Regions from separate parts of the Sorangium sp. So ce367 genome, predicted to be linked through region 2. Evidence: riboswitches for the same ligand, from Rfam matches in the RefSeq annotation. Region 2 holds a riboswitch; each other region holds the start of a gene.
What was found. Region 2 has a riboswitch for cobalamin ahead of WME97_RS01370 (energy-coupling factor ABC transporter permease). Riboswitches for the same ligand answer to the same signal wherever they lie in the genome.
Positions count from the first base shown of each region.

Region 1 (4,186 bases), 5.2 Mb from region 2:
CGAGCGCCTGCGGTCGCGCCTCCGCGGGCGCCTGCCGGCTCTCCTCAGGAGCGATCATGCCCTCTCCGGCGCCTGGTTGAGGCCGAGCGCGTTCAGCATGGTCCCGAGCTTGGCGGTGGTCTCGGCGAGCTCGTGCTCGCCGTTCGAGCCGATGACGATCCCGGCCCCGGCATAGAGGCGGAGCGCCCGGCCGGCGACGTCGGCGCAGCGGATGACGACCGCCCACTCGCCGTCGCCGCTCGCGTCGGACCAGCCCACGAGCCCCGTGAAGAACCCGCGATCGAACCGCTCGATCGCCCCGATGGCCTCGCGGGCGCGGTCCGTGGGGTATCCGCACACGGCGGGGGTCGGGTGCAGCGCGGTGGCCAGCTTCATCGAGGAGATCGAGAGATCGCGCAGCTCCCCGGTGAGCCGGCTCGACAGGTGCCACAGCGTGGGGGTCTGCGTGAGCGAGGGCTCGTCGGGGACGCTCAGGCGCCGGCAGAACGGCCGGAGCGCGGCGGCGACGGCGTCGACGACGATCGCGTGCTCGTGCCGGTCCTTCTCGGACGCGAGCAGGGCGATCGCCCGCCGGCGGTCCTCGTCGGGGTCGGGGCTGCGGACCGCGGAGCCGGCGAGCGGATTGGCGATCACCCGGAGCCCGGAGCGGGACAGGAGCAGCTCCGGGCTCGCGCCGATGAGCGTCCGCGCGCGCGAGGTCGAGACGCCGCGCTCGGAGCTGGAGAGCCCCGCCGTGGGATCCGAGAGGTTGGCGGCGAAGGTGTAGCCGTTCCGGTTCTGCTGCGAGAGGCGCTGGAGGACGAGGCGGAGATCGACCGGCTCTCGCAGGACCATCTCCAGCATCCTGGAGAGGACCACCTTGCTCAGCGCCTCGGACCGCATCAGGCCCACCGCCGTCTCGACGCCGCGCACGTAGTCGCGGGGCTCGGGGACCTGGCGCAGCTCCTGGATGGTGATCGGCAGGTGCGACCGCGGCGATTCCGACGTGTAATTGAGCGGGCCCGCGCTCTGGATCGCCCTCGGCACGATGAGGTGCGCCGGCGACGTGCTGTTGAACGGCACCGCGCCGACCACCATGGGGAAGCCCTGGCCGGCGCCGGCCCTCGACGCCGACGCGAGCACCCTCGTGACGCGGTCCGCGAGGCGATCGCCCTGATCCGCGCCGTTCGGCTCGAGGATCATGTCGTGTACGCCCTGCGCGAGGAGCGTGCGTGTCGGCGACGCGAAGAAGAACGCCGACTCAGGGGTGTATTGCTTCAACAGCTGCCCTGCGTTCACCGCGGGCAGCCCGACAGAGGCCGGTATCGAGATGGAACTCGTCACATTCAGCTCCGATGGGCGTCGAGAGCCACGTGGGCTCAGGTCATCGGGCGCTGGACGTCAGGTCTCGGGCCGCTCGTCTCTGACAACTGATAAAGAAAATCAGTTTCAAGTAACTCATGGCACGCGCGTGCAAGACTGTCAAGGGACTCCCGATTCTGTCTCGGGTGTGCGTCGCCGGTGGGCTCGCGGACGGGGCGCTCCGGGCCTTCGCTTCAGCGTTGACATCCTGCGTGACGGGTGCGACGAGTCGCCCCGCCATCGGTGCTCGTCCGGCCATCCCCTGGCGAGCTGAAAAGGGAACCCGGTGAGAATCCGGGACTGCCCCCGCAGCGGTGAACGGGAACGACCATCACCAAGAAGCACTGGGCATGCACCAGAGCAGCCTGGGAAGCGGTGATGTGTAGGAGAGCGACCGGCGACGGCCGCAGCGCCCGTGAGTCCGAAGACCTGCCGAAGGTGCGCGCGCCGGTGCGCTGGCGCGCGCTGACCTGAGCCTTCGAGGGGAAGGCGCCCAGGCTCTCGACCACCTCGCTCGCGCGCGGTGCCGTGGCCCGTCACGCAGCCCCCTCGCTTCGGCTCTCAGCTCACCCGGAGCAGCGCTGGGTCGACGCGGGCAGGCGGCGCGTGAATGGTTGATTCCTCTGATCGTCGGTCGCGTCGGCGCCGGAGCGCCGGCGTGGCGCGCTGGCTCTCGCTCGCCGCCTGCAGCGCCGTGGCAGCCTCGCCTGCCGCCCGCGCCGACGATCCGCGCCGGCCTGCGGGCGAGCAGGGGGGTGATCCCGCTGCCGCTCCGCCGGGTGCAGACCCGCTGGAGGTGCGCGTCGAGGGGGATCACATGCGCGCGCCCGCGCCGCCCAAGGACAGGTCCGTCGCGGGGTCGGTGCTGGGCCGCGAGCGCCTCACCGGCGCGGGGCTCGGGGCGGCGGACGTGCTCCGCACGCAGCCGGGCGTGCTCATCATCGAGTCGGGCGGCTTCGGCGGGCCGGCGACAGCGGCCCTCCGGGGGGCGACCGCCACGCAGACGCCGGTGTACCTCGCCGGCGTCCGCCTGAACGACGACGTCGTGGGGACGGCGGATCTCTCCCTCGTGCCCCTCTGGCTCATCGAGCGCATCGAGATCTACCGCGGCCACGCGCCCATCGAGGCCGACCGCCTCGGCCCGGGCGGCGCGATCTTCTTCGAGCCGCGGCGGCCTTCCCGGACGACGGCCGGCGTGGGCGCCATGGCGGGCTCGCTCGGCGCGCGGCGCGGGTGGGCGTTCGCTGGCGCCAGCGCGGGCCCGGTGAGCGCGATCGTCGGGGTGAGCGCGGAGGCCGCGGAGAACCGCTACGCGTTCGTCAACGATGGCGGGACGCTCTTCGACGAGAGCGACGACACCGTGGAGCGCCGGCAGAACGCCGACGTGCGCACGATCGACGCGTGGGCGCTCGCGCGCGTCGAGCTCGGCGGCGGCGCGATCGTCGACGTGATCGCGAACGGCACAGGCCGCGAGCAGGGCGTGCCGAGGCTCGCGCTCCTGCCGTCCCGCGAGGCGCGGGGGGAGTCGCGGCGCGCGCTGGCGTCCGTCGCGGCGCGGGTGCCGTTCGGCGGAGAGGCGCAGCACACGCTCGAGGCGCGCACCTCGTTCATCGAGGCGCGGTCGGAGGTCCACGACCCCCTCTTCGAGCTCGCGCTGCAGACGCCTGAGCTCCGGCTCGCCGGCCGCCGCCTGGAGCAGACGCTCGGGGCGACGCTCTCCTTCGCCGACCGGCTCCGTGTGCGGCCCGTGCTCTCGGTCGCGCGCGAGGGCATCTCACGCGCGCCGGACGACGTACCGCTCGCGCGGACGCGGCGCTCGTTCGCGCGCGGCGCCGTCAGCGCGGAGGCGCGCCTCGGCGAGGGGCTCGCGCTGCACGCCCTCGCGAGCGGGGAGTGCCACGCCACCGGGGCCGACCGCGAGCGCCCTTGCGACGTGCTCGTCCCGACCGGGCGGGTCGGCGTGGAGGCGGGGAGCGACAGGCTCCGGCTCCTCGCGACCGTGGGCCGCTACGTCCGCGTCCCGACGCTCGGCGAGGTGTACGGCGTCTCCGGCGTCGTCCACGGCAACGCGGAGCTCGAGCCGGAGTCGGGCGCCACGATCGAGGCCGGGATCCGGGCGCAGACGGGGCGCGGCGCCGTGCTGCGCGGCGCCTTCATCGACGTGTTCGCGTTCGGGAGCGCGGTCTCCGGGCTCGTCGCGTACGAGAAGTCCGGCCAGGGCTACGTGAGCCCGTACAACGTCGGCCGCGCCCGCGTCGTGGGCGCGGAGCTCCTGGCCGGGGTCGAGGTGACCCCGTTCCTCCGCGCCGAGATCGCGGCGACGCTGCTCGATCCGCGGGACACGACGGCGGGGCGGACGACGAGGAACGACCTCCTCCCGTTCCGCTCGCGCCTCGTCGTCGCGCCGCGCCTGCACGCCGAGTGGAAGCGCCCGGGCGGCGGCGTGTTCTCGGGCGCGTCGGGCGAGATCCGGGCCGTGTACCAGTCGAGCCGGTACGCCGATCCCGCCGGGCTCGGCGTGATCGCGGAGCAAGCGACCCTCGACCTCGACGCGGAGGCGAGGTGGCTCGGCGGGCACCTCGCGGTGAGAGGTCGCGTCGCGGACCTCCTGGACGCGCGGCGCACGGATGTCGTCGGGTTTCCGCTCCCGGGGCGGAGCGTGTTTTTCACACTGGAGTCAACATGGTGAAGATCAGTCTGTTTGCGTTCGCGATCTCGATTCCGATCCTCGGGTGCAACGTGGATTCGCCGCCGCCGTCGACGGGCGGCGTCCACGGCGGCGGCGACGGCGACGGGTGTGAGAGCGGCGTGGTCATCGTGACGAGCGACTACCAGTCGACGAACA
Region 1 covers NZ_CP150334.1:5,578,952-5,583,137, reverse strand. Annotated here, with positions in the region: gene WME97_RS21295 ((2,3-dihydroxybenzoyl)adenylate synthase) at 1-58, opposite strand, end outside; gene dhbC (isochorismate synthase DhbC) at 55-1,323, opposite strand; cobalamin riboswitch at 1,566-1,792, shown strand; gene WME97_RS21285 (TonB-dependent receptor) at 2,000-4,030, shown strand; gene WME97_RS21280 (hypothetical protein) at 4,024-4,186, shown strand, end outside.
Region 1: it holds a riboswitch for cobalamin, as region 2 does, so the genes downstream of both, WME97_RS21285 (TonB-dependent receptor) here and WME97_RS01370 (energy-coupling factor ABC transporter permease) in region 2, are expected to answer to the same signal.

Region 2 (4,186 bases):
CAGCACGGGCTCGCCGAGCCGGTAGCCGAGCCGGGGGGCGCGCAGCGCGATCATCCGGCCTCTCCCGCGGCGACGCTGAGCCCGAGGGCCGCGAGGGCGGCGGCGGCGAACGCGACGTTCGCGGCGGGCGCGCTCGTCCTTCGGTCGGCGACGGGGAGCTTCCCCTGGTAGCCGCGGAGCTGCATCGCGAGCGCGGCGCTCTCGGAGCGCTCGAGCGTCCGGAGCGCCACGACGCCCGCGACGGCGCCGGCCGAGCGCGCTGCGGCCCCGGGGCGGGTGAACCCGCCGCGGAGCGCGGCGGCGCTCCACGCGCTGTCGGCCGCGCGCTGGAGCACGCCGGCGAAGCGCCGGGTCAGCGCGAGCAGCTCGACGAGGGCCGCGGGGACGCCGAGCCCGGCGAGCGCCGCCTCGATCTCGGCGGGCGCGGCGGCGCCGGCGAGCCACCGGAGCACCGCGGCCGCCGCGAGGACGCGCGCGCCGATGGCCATGGCGCGGTGGGCCCCCTCGGCCGTGATCGCGTCGACGGGGAACGGCGCGCCGGGGAGGAGCGGCGCCCCCGGCGTGAGCGCGAGCGCGAGCGCCGCCGCGACCGCTCCGATCCACGCGGCGGGCGCGGCGGCGCGGAGGACGGCGCGCGCCGGCGTGCCCTGGAGGTGGAGGGCCGCGCACGCGAGGAGGAGCAGCGCGGCCGGCGTGGCGGGCGAGCGCGCGCCCGCGGCGACGCAGCACGCCGCCACGGCGGCCCCGAGGCGGAGCCGGGCGTCCACGTCGCGGAGCCGCGGGGGCGGGTCAGTCCGCACGGAGGCCTTCGCCGCCGGCCTTGACCGCGGGCGCGCCCGCGCGCTCGACGAAGAGCACGCGCGAGAAATAGCCGAGGGCGAAGCCGGCGAGGAGCCCGGCCCAGAGGAACGCGAAGAGCAGGAGGTCGCCCTCGAGGCCCGCGAACAGCGGCCCCGTGTCGTGGCGCCCTGCGTCCTCGGCGACGCGGCGCACCACGGCCTCGTCGACGCCGTCCCAGGACGCGTTGCCGCAGGCGGCGAGCCAGAGGGAAGCGGCGAGCCGGAGCGCCACCGCGCACGCGCGCCGCGCGAGCGGCGCTGGCAGCGGGCGCTGTCCGAGCCGCCGCGTCACGACGCCCCCGGGGCGAGCCGGACGACCTGGAGCCGGTCCAGGATGTCGGGCCGCCGGGCGCGCAGGAAGGCGAGCGCCCCCGCGGTCATGACGCCCTCGAGCAGGCCGAGCGGCAGCTGGGTGGGGACGAAGGCCAGGGCGACGCCCGTGAACATGGACGTCACCGACCCCTCGCCCGAGAGCCCGAGCGCGAGCGCGAGCGCCGTGGTGGCGTAGGTTGCCCAGTCCGACGTCACGCCCGCCAGGAACCCCGCGACCCAGAGGTTCGCGCCGCAGCGCCGCGCGAGGTGGAAGGCGAAATATCCGGTGAAGGCGCCCGCGATGCCCATCGACGCGACGTCGGCGCCGAGCGTGGTGATGCCGCCGTGCGCCAGGAAGAGGGCCTGGATAAGGAGCGCCACCACGGTGACGAGGACGGTCATCCAGGGGCCGATGAGCACCGCCGCGAGCCCTGTGCCGCACGGGTGGGAGCAGGTCCCGGCGGTCGGCACCGGCACGGGCATGCACGAGATCGCGAAGACGGCGGCCGCGATGAGCCCGACGAACGGCTTGTAGAAGGCGTCCTGCTCGGTGCGGCGCCGGAGCAGGTGGAGGGCGATCGCGACGAAGGGCAGGGCGAGCGCGTTCCAGAAGGCGCACCAGCCGAGCGGCAGGACGCCTTCCGCGAGGTGCATCGCGGCCGCGGGCCGGGGCGCGAGGAGCGTCCCCAGGGACACGGCGGCGATCGACAATGCGCGGCCGTGAAGACCGATTTCGGCGCTCCGGGTGAAGTCCGCACCCGAACGCCACGAAGACGTGCGCAAGCTGCACCTCGTGGGAGGCTCGGGTAGGTCTCCCGGCTCATGGGTTCAGGGAGCTGATCGAGCTCCCAGCGCTGCGTCCACCTTCCCAGGCCTCTTCTAATGGGGCCCAGTGGTCTTCGGAGGCAGCTCCCCACTCACGGTGGCGGGACCGCGCCGGTTTTGCACCGGCTTCCCTGTTATGCCCCGGAGGGCACCCGAGGAATGGATTGTCAGGCCGGTGCTCGGTAATCCCGTTTTGTGCCCGGCGTCAAGGACGTCGCGCCCCGATCGCGGAGGAGGCGCTCGGCGGGCGCTGCCTGTGGCATGGCGTGTCGGACGAGCTCCCCGTCGAGCGCGGGTCAGCTCCACCTCGCGCGCGGTGCCCCGCGCGTCGGCCCGTGTATCCAGGCGGCGCGATCGCGCGAGCCGGGCGCGTACCGGGGTGCGGACCCCGGGCGCGCGGACCGGGCGAACCCGGGTGGGTCGACCGGGGGCGCGAGCTTCCGCCTTGCGCGGTCCGGCCCGCCGCGAGCGCCCTCGTCCGCGGCGTCGGTGCGGCGGTGATGCCTGCCGCTTGTGGACGCCTCGCCCTCGCGGGCACTGCCGAGGCGCACGAAGCCATCACTGCCGAGGCGCGCCGCGCGCCCGTCGGCGCCCCCATCGAGCAGACATGGGCGCGCCGACGAGCGATCGAGGCCCTGTGATGCGATGGCCGAGGCCGAGAAATTGACCCAGACGCATCACGCGAAGAATCGTCGAGCACACGTCTTGGATTATGTCCCTCTTAGAGAAAATCTGTTTACTTTATCGCCGCGCGGGTGCAGCGCCTGTCGCGGGCTGCGCCTGAGCGAGGTCTCTCGTGCGCTTGAATACAAGGCGCAGGCGCGTTCTTTCCGCAGTGTGCTTTGTTCGTCCTGGCTCTTTACTCGGGAGCAGGCGTCCGGTGTACGGCCCGCTGCCTCGTGGCATCTCTTATTGAAGAGATGAGGGATTTCGTGTTCGCTCGTCTCGGAATGCACGGCGAACGCTGCGCTGAGCGCTGTCTCCGGTGGAGGGGTATGCCCGGCTCGAACGTGAATTCCCGCAGCGCTGGTGTGTGTGGGTCGCGCGCCCGCCTGGCCGCCTTCGTGTCTGGAGCGCTCTGCTCGCTCGGCGTGCAGTCATTGCACTTTGTTATCGACAACGCGCATGCGGATGCCACAATCTGACTACCGCATGCGCACCGGCGCGGACCCCCCAGCCCGGAGCGCATGCGGTCTTTTTTCTTCGCACCGTGGCGGACGTTCAAGGCTCCGGCGCGGTGTCCCTGCCGCGGTCATTCTGGGCCCCCCTCCAGCGTGATGCGCGGTATTTTTTTTGCCGTCGAGCGCGCGGTTCGCGCCTCCCGAGCCTTCACTTGCCCGTGAATGTGGCCTGCGATTTCGCCAGGAACGCTTTCATTCCGAGCTGTTGATCTTCGCTGCCGAAGAGCGCGGCGAATGCCTGGGCTTCCAGCTCGTTGGCGGCGGCGAGGTCGAGGCTCTCGCCGCGCAGGAGGACGCGTTTGGCGGCGGCGACGGCGAGCGGCCCGCGCGAGGCGATCTTGAGGGCGGTCTCGCGGGCGCGCGCGAGGAGCTCGGTCGCCGGGAAGACGGCGTTGACGAGCCCGATCGACAGCGCCTGCTGGGCGGTGATCATGTCTCCTGAATAGACGAGCTCGCGCGCGCGTCCTGGCCCGACCCGTCGCAGCAGCCGCTGGGTCCCGCCGAACCCCGGGATGACGCCCAGGTTCACCTCGGGCTGGCCGAGCTTGGCGCCTTCGGCGGCGTAGATGAAGTCGCATGCGAGGGCGAGCTCGCAGCCGCCGCCCAGCGCGAAGCCGTTGACGGCGGCGATCACGGGGAAGGGGGCAGTCTCGATGAGCTCGGCGAGCCGGTGGCCTGCGTCGGCGAACCGTTTCGCGGCGATGCTGTTCATGGTCGCCATCTCCGCGATGTCGGCGCCGGCGACGAACGCCTTGCCGGCACCGGTCAGCACCGCCGCGCGGACCTCGTTGCCGTCGGCGGGCGCGAGGAGGTCGCGGAAGGCCGTGGTGAGCTCGCCGAGGACGGCGGGGTTCAGGGCGTTGAGTTTGTCGGGCCGCTGGATGGTCACGATGGCGACGTGATCCGCGCGCTCGACGGCGACGAACTGGAGCGTACCGCGAGCAGGGGCCCCCGGCTGCTGTTCTTGAGCGGTCATGGAGCGTGGTTAGCAGCGCCCCGCGCCGGGGGGAAGCGCCTGCCGTGGGCCGG
Region 2 covers NZ_CP150334.1:346,150-350,335, forward strand. Annotated here, with positions in the region: gene WME97_RS01355 (energy-coupling factor ABC transporter ATP-binding protein) at 1-54, opposite strand, end outside; gene WME97_RS01360 (CbiQ family ECF transporter T component) at 51-800, opposite strand; gene WME97_RS01365 (hypothetical protein) at 790-1,131, opposite strand; gene WME97_RS01370 (energy-coupling factor ABC transporter permease) at 1,128-1,841, opposite strand; cobalamin riboswitch at 1,940-2,147, opposite strand; gene WME97_RS01375 (enoyl-CoA hydratase/isomerase family protein) at 3,306-4,133, opposite strand.

Region 3 (4,186 bases), 960 kb from region 2:
AGGCACGGCAGGGGCGCGCATCAAACGCCCCGCACGTCCCGCGCGCCCCCGGTCGCTCACTCCACCGCCTGCGATTGCTCGATCGCGTCCTCGCGGCGCTCCCGGCGGTTGCACGCGAGCACCTTCTTGCGGACGCGCACCGCGTCGGGCGTGACCTCGACGAGCTCGTCGCCGTCGATCCACTCCATCGCCGTCTCGATCGTGAGCAGCCGCGGGCTGGCCAGGAGGACGTTCTCGTCCTTGCCGTGGTTGCGCACGTTCGACAGCTTCTTCTCCTTGATGACGTTGACGTCGGTGTCGTTCGGCCGGTTGTGCTCGCCGATGATCATCCCCTCGTAGACCTCGACGCCGGGGACGATGAAGAACATGCCGCGCGGCTGCAGGTGGTGCAGCGCGTACGGGGTCGCCACGCCGACGCGATCGGCGACGATGGCGCCGGTCGGGCGGCGCATCATCGGGCCGCCCCAGGGCGCCCAGCCGTCGAACATCGTGTTGAGCAGGCCCGTCCCGCGCGTCGCCGTCAGGAACTCGCCGCGGAAGCCGATGAGCCCGCGCGACGGCACCCGGAACTCGAGGCGGGCGCGGCCGAAGCCGGGGTTCGTCATCTTCACCATCCGGCCGCGCCGGGAGCTGAGGCGCTCGGTCACGATGCCGACGTAGGTGTCCGGCACGTCCACGACCACGAGCTCGAGCGGCTCCATCACCTCGCCGTCGATCTCGCGCGTCACCACCTCGGGGTTCGAGAGCTGCATCTCGTACCCCTCGCGCCGCATCGTCTCGACCAGGATCGCCAGCTGGAGCTCGCCGCGGCCGAGCACCACGAACGTGTCGGGCACCTCGGTCGGCTCCACCCGGATCGCGAGGTTCTTCATCGCCTCGCGCTCGAGCCGCTCCTTCAGGTGACGGCTCGTCAGGAACTTCGACTGCTTGCTCTTGCCGGCGAACGTCGACGTGTTGACGCCGATCTTCATCTTGATCGTCGGCTCCTCGACCACGATCCGCGGCAGCGCCTCGGGGTGCGCCGGATCCGTGATCGTGTCGCCGATCGTGACCGTGTCGAGCCCGGCGATCGCGATCACCTCGCCCGCGACGGCGCTCTCGACCGCGACGCGCTTCAGCCCCTCGTAGGCGTAGAGCATCTTCACGTAGCCGCGCGACTGGCCGCCCTCGCCGAGGAGCGCGACGTCGGCGCCGGACCGGGCGGTGCCGCGGACCACGCGGCCGACCGCGAGCCGGCCCACGTACTCGTCGTGGGTCGTGTTGCAGACGATGACCTGGAGCGGACCGTCGGGGTCACCGGAGGGGCCGGGGACCCGCTCGAGGATGGTCTCGAAGAGCGGCTCGAGGTCCTTCGCCTCGTGCTCGAGCTCGCGCTTCGCCTGCCCGAACTTCGCGATCGCGTAGAGCGTCGAGAAGTCCATCTGCGCGTCGCTCGCCTCGAGGTCGCAGAAGAGGTCGAACACCTCGGAGAGCACCTCGTGGGCGCGCGCGTCGCTCCGGTCGATCTTGTTGATGACCACGATGACCGGAAAGCCGCGCTGGAGGCACTTCGAGAGCACGAAGCGCGTCTGCGGCAGCGGGCCCTCGGCGGCGTCGACGAGGAGGAGCGCCCCGTCGGCCATCATGAGCGTGCGCTCGACCTCCCCGCCGAAGTCGGAGTGGCCGGGCGTGTCGACGATGTTGATCTTGACCCCGCGGTACCGGATGCTCGTGTTCTTCGCGAGGATGGTGATGCCGCGCTCCCGCTCGAGGTCGTTCGAGTCCATGACCCGCTCGGCCACGACCTCGTTCTCTCGGAAGGCGCCCGACTGGCGGAGCATGTGATCGACGAGGGTCGTCTTCCCGTGGTCGACGTGGGCGACGATGGCGATGTTGCGGAGATCGTTACGGGGCATATACGGCGGCGGCCGTGTAGCACGCGACCCACGGAGGAGCGAGCCCATCCTCGCTAGAGCCCGAACGTTCGGCCTGCACGGCAGGCCCGCGTCGAGGCGCTCGGATGGAGAGCGCGAGGCGCGCGCATGGCGCGAGAGCGGCGCGCGTCGAGCGGGCGAGCCGAGCGGTAGCGATTGACAGCCGAAGGCGCACGGCCATAGGGTGCGCGCCGTGCTGGTGCCCGGGCGTTCGCCTGGGCCGAAGAGGGAACCCGGTGAAATTCCGGGGCTGCCCCGCAGCGGTAAGCGAGAACGACCTCCACCCCATGCACTGGCCCGCCGAGGGCTGGGAAGCGGTGGACAGTAGGGAGCCGGTCAGACCGGAGCGCTCGCGAGCCCGAAGACCTGCCAGCGCCCGGCGGCGGGAGACATCCGGCGCCGGTTCGACCTGGGAGCCTCGAGGGAGGCGGTGAGGTCCGAGCCGGTGCAGCTCCACCTCTCTGCGCACGTCCCGGATACCGAACCGCCCCCGCGTCGCCTTCCGGTCGCCCGCGGGGGCGAGAGGTCGGTCCAGCGCACCGTGCGATGGCCAGCCATTTCGTCCTCGCGGAGCTCGACGCGAGCGGCCCGACGCCGCTCCGCGCGATTGCGGCGAAGGAGGACACGAATGCTGCGCGAGACGGTCACGACGAGCCACGGGCACCGCCATCCATTTCACCTGCTCGCCGCGTTATCCATGGTGCTGGCCGCCGCGCGGCCCGCGCGCGCCGAGGGCGACACCCCCGAGGCGCCCGCTGCCCCGCCGGAGACCGCCGCTGCAGCGCCCACCGGCGAGGGTGCGCCCGCGGGCGACGCCGCGATCGAAGTGACGATCCAGGCGGAGAAGCCGGGCAGCGAGGCCGCGTCGCGCGTCTCCGTCGGACACCGGGAGCTCGAGCTCAGGCCGAGGCTCCGGCCGGGCGACCTCCTCGAGTCGGTCCCCGGGCTCTTCGCCGTGCAGCACGCGGGCGGGGGCAAGGCGAACCAGTACTTCCTCCGCGGATTCGACGCGGATCATGGGACCGACGTCGCCTTCTTCGTCGACGGCGTGCCCGTCAACATGGTCAGCCACGGCCACGGGCACGGCTTCACCGATCTCTACTTCATGATCCCGGAGCTCGTGACAGGGCTCGACGGCTACAAGGGGCCTTATTACGCGAGCATCGGCGACTTCGGTACGGCGGGCGCCGTCAACCTGCGCTTCGCCGAGAAGCTCGAGGAGAGCTACGCGCAGGTCAGCCTGGGGCAGTACGGTATCCAGCGCGGCCTCGTCATCGCCTCGCCGGATCTCGGCGACACGTGGCGCGCGGTGGCCGCGGCGGAGATCTACCGGAACGACGGGCCGTTCCTGAGCCCGGAGCGGCTCAAGCGCTTCAACGTGTACCTGCGGGCCACGCACGATCTGGGCAACACCGGGAAGGTCCAGATGACCTGGATGTCGTATGGATCGACCTGGCACGGCTCCGGCCAGATCCCCGCGCGCGCCGTGTGCGGCGAGGGCGAGCAGGGCGGGCTGAACCCGCCGCCCTCGGCGTTCGGACAGCCGTGCATCGACCATTTCGGCGCCGTGGATCCGACCGAGGGCGGGGCGACCGAGCGGCACATGGCGTCCGTCGCGTACTCCACCGCGTGGCGGGACGCCGATCTGAGCGCGCTGGCCTACCTCGTCCGGTACCGCTTCACGCTGTACTCGAACTTCACGTTCTTCAGCGAGGACCCCGTCCACGGCGACCAGATCGAGCAGAACGACGACCGCACCGTCGGCGGCGCCGATCTCCGGTTCCGCAGGCAATACGAGCTCGGTGGGGCGAGGTTCACGACCTCGCTGGGGGCGCAGATCCGCGCGGACGCGATCGACAAGTCCCTCCACCACGACGAGGCGCGCGAGCGGATCGAGGAGAAGAGCAGGACCCACGTCGATGAGAGCCAGATCGGCGTCTACGTCGAGCAGGACGCCCGGCTCCGGCGCTGGCTCCGCGTCGTGCTCGGGGCGCGCGCGCAGTGGATCGACGTCAACGTGGACGACCCGGGCGAGGACCTCGAGGCGGCGGGGAACAGGTCGAGCGGCGCCCGGGGACAGATGCAGCTGCTCCCGAAGCTCACGGCGATCGTGTCGCCCGTCGAGGGGGTCGATCTCTTCGCCCACTTCGGGCGGGGCTTCCACTCGAACGACGCGCAGGGCGCGGTGCTGGGGGAGGGGGCGGCGACGCTGATCACGCCCGCGACGGGCTACGAGGTCGGCCTGCGGGTCGCGCCCCTGCGCGGGCTGTCGC
Region 3 covers NZ_CP150334.1:1,302,164-1,306,349, forward strand. Annotated here, with positions in the region: gene typA (translational GTPase TypA) at 57-1,943, opposite strand; cobalamin riboswitch at 2,094-2,301, shown strand; gene WME97_RS04880 (TonB-dependent receptor) at 2,542-4,186, shown strand, end outside.
Region 3: it holds a riboswitch for cobalamin, as region 2 does, so the genes downstream of both, WME97_RS04880 (TonB-dependent receptor) here and WME97_RS01370 (energy-coupling factor ABC transporter permease) in region 2, are expected to answer to the same signal.

Region 4 (4,186 bases), 5.2 Mb from region 2:
CGGGATCTCCCACGCCGTCCGGTACACGGCGCGGAGCTCCTCGGGCAGCTCGTCCATGCCCTGGACCGAGCCCTCCGCGAGCTTGAGCCGGGCGCGCACCGCGTCGTTCCAGGCGCCGAGCCGCTTGAGCTCCGCGACCAGGTAGCGGTTCATCTGCAGGAAGTCCCCCGAGAGCGTCTCGCGCTTGAAGAGGTTGGACACCTGCGGCTCGATGCACTCGTAGCAGCCCGCGATCGACGCGATGGTGGCCGTCGGCGCGATGGCGACGAGCAGCGAGTTCCTGAGCCCCTCGGCCTGGACGCGCGCGCGGAGCGCCTCCCAGCGCGCCGCGTCCTCCGGGACGACGTTCCACGCGTCGAACTGGAGCTCTCCGCGCGCGGCGCGCGTCTCGTCGAACGCCGGGTGCCGCCCCTTCTCCGCCGCGAGGTCCGCGGACGTCGTGAGCGCGTGGTAATACACCTCCTCCGAGATCCGCCTGGAGAGCTCCCGCGCCGCCGGGGCGTCGAAGGGCAGGCGCATCTGGAAGAACACGTCCTGAAGGCCCATGAGCCCGAGCCCGACAGGCCGCCAGCGGAGGTTCGATCGCCTCGTCGAGGGGATGGGGTAGTAGTTGAGGTCGATGACGCGGTCGAGCTGGCGGACCGCGGTCCGCACCGTGCGCGCGAGCTTCTCGAAGTCGAACGCAATCGCGCCGTCCGCCAGCGTGACCGTGTGGCGAGCGAGGTTGATCGAGCCCAGGTTGCAGACGGCCGACTCCTCGTTCGAGGTCACCTCCAGGATCTCGGTGCAGAGGTTCGAGAGGTGGACGATCCGGCCCGGCAGCGCCGTCTGGTTGCAGGCGCGGTTCGACTTGTCCTTGAACGTCATCCAGCCGTTGCCGGTCTGCGCGAGCGTGCGCATCATCCGCGCGTAGAGCTCGCGGGCCTTCATCGTCTTCTTGGCGAGGCCCGCCCGCTCGGCCTCGACGTACCGACGATCGAACTCCTCACCGTAGAGATCGGGGAGATCGCGCGCGTCCTTCGGGTCGAACAGGCTCCATTCGCCGTCGGCCTCGACCCGCTTCATGAAGAGGTCCGGGACCCAGCTCGCGAGGTTCAGGTTGTGCGTGCGCGCGGCCTCGTCGCCCGTGTTGTCGCGCAGCGAGAGGAACTCCTCGACGTCGGCGTGCCACGGCTCGAGGTAGACGCAGCAGGCGCCCTTGCGCTTGCCGCCCTGGTTCACGGCCGCGACGGACGCGTCGAGCGTCTTGAGCCACGGCACGATCCCGCTGGAGTGCCCGTTGGTGCTCTCGATGAGCGAGCCGCGCGAGCGCACCCGGTGGTAGGCGAGCCCGATGCCGCCCGAGAACTTCGAGAGCATCGCGACGTCGGTGTAGCGCTGGTAGATGGTCTCGAGGTGATCGTCCGGCGAGTCGAGCAGAAAGCAGCTCGAGAGCTGCTCGTGGCTCGTCCCGGAGTTGAACATCGTCGGTGAGCTCGGCAGGTAATCGAGCGACGAGAAGAGCCGGTAGAGCTCGGTCGCCTGCGCCGCCGTCTCGGAGAGCGCGCACGCGATGCGCAGGAAGAACTGCTGCGGCGTCTCGATGACGAGGCGCGTCTCGGGGTGCTTCAGCAGGTAGCGGTCGTAGAGGGTCCGCAGGCCGAAGTACTCGAGCTCGTGATCGCGCCTCGGCTCGATGGCGTCGTTCAGCTTGCGGGCGTTCTGCGCCACGAAGCCGTGGAGCCGATCGTTGATGAGGCCCAGCCGCCGCCCCACGGCGATGGACTGCGAGAAGGCATGGATCTCCTGATTGCGGACTTCCTTGTCGATGTACGTGGCGAGCAGGCGCGCCGCGAGCTTCGCGTACTGGGGCTCATCCGCGATGAGCGACGCCGCCGTCTGGATGGAGAGCTGATCGAGCTCGCGCGTCGTCGCGCCGTCGTAGAGGCCGCTGATGGTCTTTGTCGCGACGCGGAGCGCGTCCACGTCGGACAGGGCCGCGCACGAGCGGCTCACCGCCCGGACGATCTTGTTGACGTCCACGGGCTCGCTCGACCCGTTCCTCTTCTTCACCCGCATCGTCGTGTGCGGGGGCGCCTCCTCCGCGCCGGCGCTCGTCATGGCGGGCGCCTGGGGTGCGTGGAGTGCGTGGAGCGCGCGCAACGGCGCCGCGCCGTTGCTCTTCACCAACGGTTCGTTCAGCATGGCATCCTCCTCGTCGTGCTCGTTCCGAGCGGTCCCGGACCGCTCGCGTCGATGCCGCGAGAGCGAAGAGGCCAGCCGATGCGCACGGGTGCGCCAGGCTCTTTGGAGGAGCCCTCGGACCGACCGCTCGCCCCCGCGGGCGAAAGGAAGACAGCGCGGGAGGGGGTCGGAACCGGGACAAGCGCGAGAGTCTGCGCCAGCTCGGACCTACCCGCCTCCCTCGAGGCTTCCAGGTCAAACCGGCGCCGGATGTCTCCCCAGCGCAGGATGTTGGCAGGTCTTCGGGCTCACGAGCGCTCCGGCTCTCGCCGGATTCCTACGGTCCACCGCTTCCCAGCCCGAGGGCCAGTGCTCGTCGTGGAGATCGTTCTCGCTTACCGCTGCGGGGCAGCCCCGGATTCACACCGGGTTCCCTTTTGAGCCCCGAGCCGAAGCCCGAGGCACCAACACGGGCACTACATATGGTGGTGCAGTGAGCCGGTCAAGCGAGATGTTGTGGGGGAGCTCCGTTGCTCGGTTGCATGCGCGGTTGCGTGGTCGCGCGGTCGACACACGCTGGCCTGGCGGTGCGCGCTGCGGCGGGCCACAACCCGGGCCTATGCCGCTCAGCGAAGCGCTTCCGGCCGATCCGCTCGACGACCTCGTCGCGCTCCTGCGCGGCAAGAGGATCGTGGCGCTGACGGGCGCGGGGTGCAGCACCGAGTCCGGCATCCCCGATTATCGAGGGCCCGAGACGCGGCGCCGCGCGCGGAACCCGATCCAGGGGCGGGAGTTCTCCCGCTCGGCCGAGATCCGGCAGCGCTACTGGGCGCGCGCCGTGATCGGCTGGGAGCGTTTCTCCAGGGCCGAGCCGAACCCTGCCCACCGCGCCCTCGCGCGGCTGGAGGACGGCGGGCAGCTCGATGGCCTCATCACGCAGAACGTCGACGGCCTCCACCAGGCCGCGGGCAGCCGCCGCGTCATCGAGCTGCACGGGACGCTCTCCGAGGTCGCCTGCCTCGCGTGCGGCGCGATGGAGCGGCGCGCCGCCCTCCAGGAGCGGCTCCTCGCCCAGAACCCCGGCTGGCTGCGCCTCGCGGCCGACGTCGCCCCCGACGGCGACGCCGACCTGCCCGCCGAGCACGTGGCGGGCTTCCGTGCGCCGCCGTGCCTCCGCTGCGAGGGGCCGCTCAAGCCGCGCGTCGTCTTCTTCGGCGAGAACGTGGCCCGGCCGATCGTCGACGCGGCGTTCGCGCTCGTGGACGCGGCGGACGCGCTCCTCGTCGTCGGCTCGTCGCTGGCGGTCTTCTCGGGCTACCGCTTCGTGCTGCGCGCCGCGCAGCGAGGCATCCCGATCGCCATGATCAACCTCGGCTCCGCGCGCGGCGAGGAGCTCGGCGCGCTGAAGATCGAGGCCCGCGCCGGCGAGGTGCTGCCGCGCCTCGCCGAGGCGCTCTGCGCCGGCGTGACCGCGGCGCGGCGCTGAGGCGCCGAGCGCCGGCGCACGCGCGGCGCTGGCATCACCCGCGCCGGTACATCACGTCGCTGCGGAGGACGTACTTGCTCCCCCGAGTCACGGCGGCGCCGCGGTGGAGCCGGCGGTGCTCGAACAGGAGCGCCATCCCGCGCCGCGGGGCGATGCTCCGGCCGCCCCAGAAATCGGTCGTGCCGCCCTCGAAGTCGTCGTTCAGGTAGACCATCGCGGTGAACAGGCTCCGCTCGCCGTCGGATCGCACGAACGACCCGTCGCCGTGCCAGTTGAAATATTCGCCCTCGGTGTAGCGATAGTAGCGGAAGCGCTCGTTCAGCCCGACGGCGCGGTGGAGGCCGAAGCTCGGCGGCATCCACGGCGCGAGCCGCTCCCAGAGGCTCGCGGCGAGGCCCGGATCGTCGATCATGACGCGGCCGTTCCTGCGCACCTCGAGGTTGATCACCTCGCCGCCCCCGATCGGCGCCTGCTCGAAGCCTCGCGCCTCGGCGAGCGCGATGAAGCCCTCGCACTCCTCGGGCGACAGGACGTTCG
Region 4 covers NZ_CP150334.1:5,572,313-5,576,498, reverse strand. Annotated here, with positions in the region: gene WME97_RS21270 (ribonucleoside-diphosphate reductase subunit alpha) at 1-2,184, opposite strand, end outside; cobalamin riboswitch at 2,440-2,647, opposite strand; gene WME97_RS21265 (NAD-dependent protein deacetylase) at 2,783-3,649, shown strand; gene WME97_RS21260 (prolyl hydroxylase family protein) at 3,684-4,186, opposite strand, start outside.
Region 4: it holds a riboswitch for cobalamin, as region 2 does, so the genes downstream of both, WME97_RS21270 (ribonucleoside-diphosphate reductase subunit alpha) here and WME97_RS01370 (energy-coupling factor ABC transporter permease) in region 2, are expected to answer to the same signal.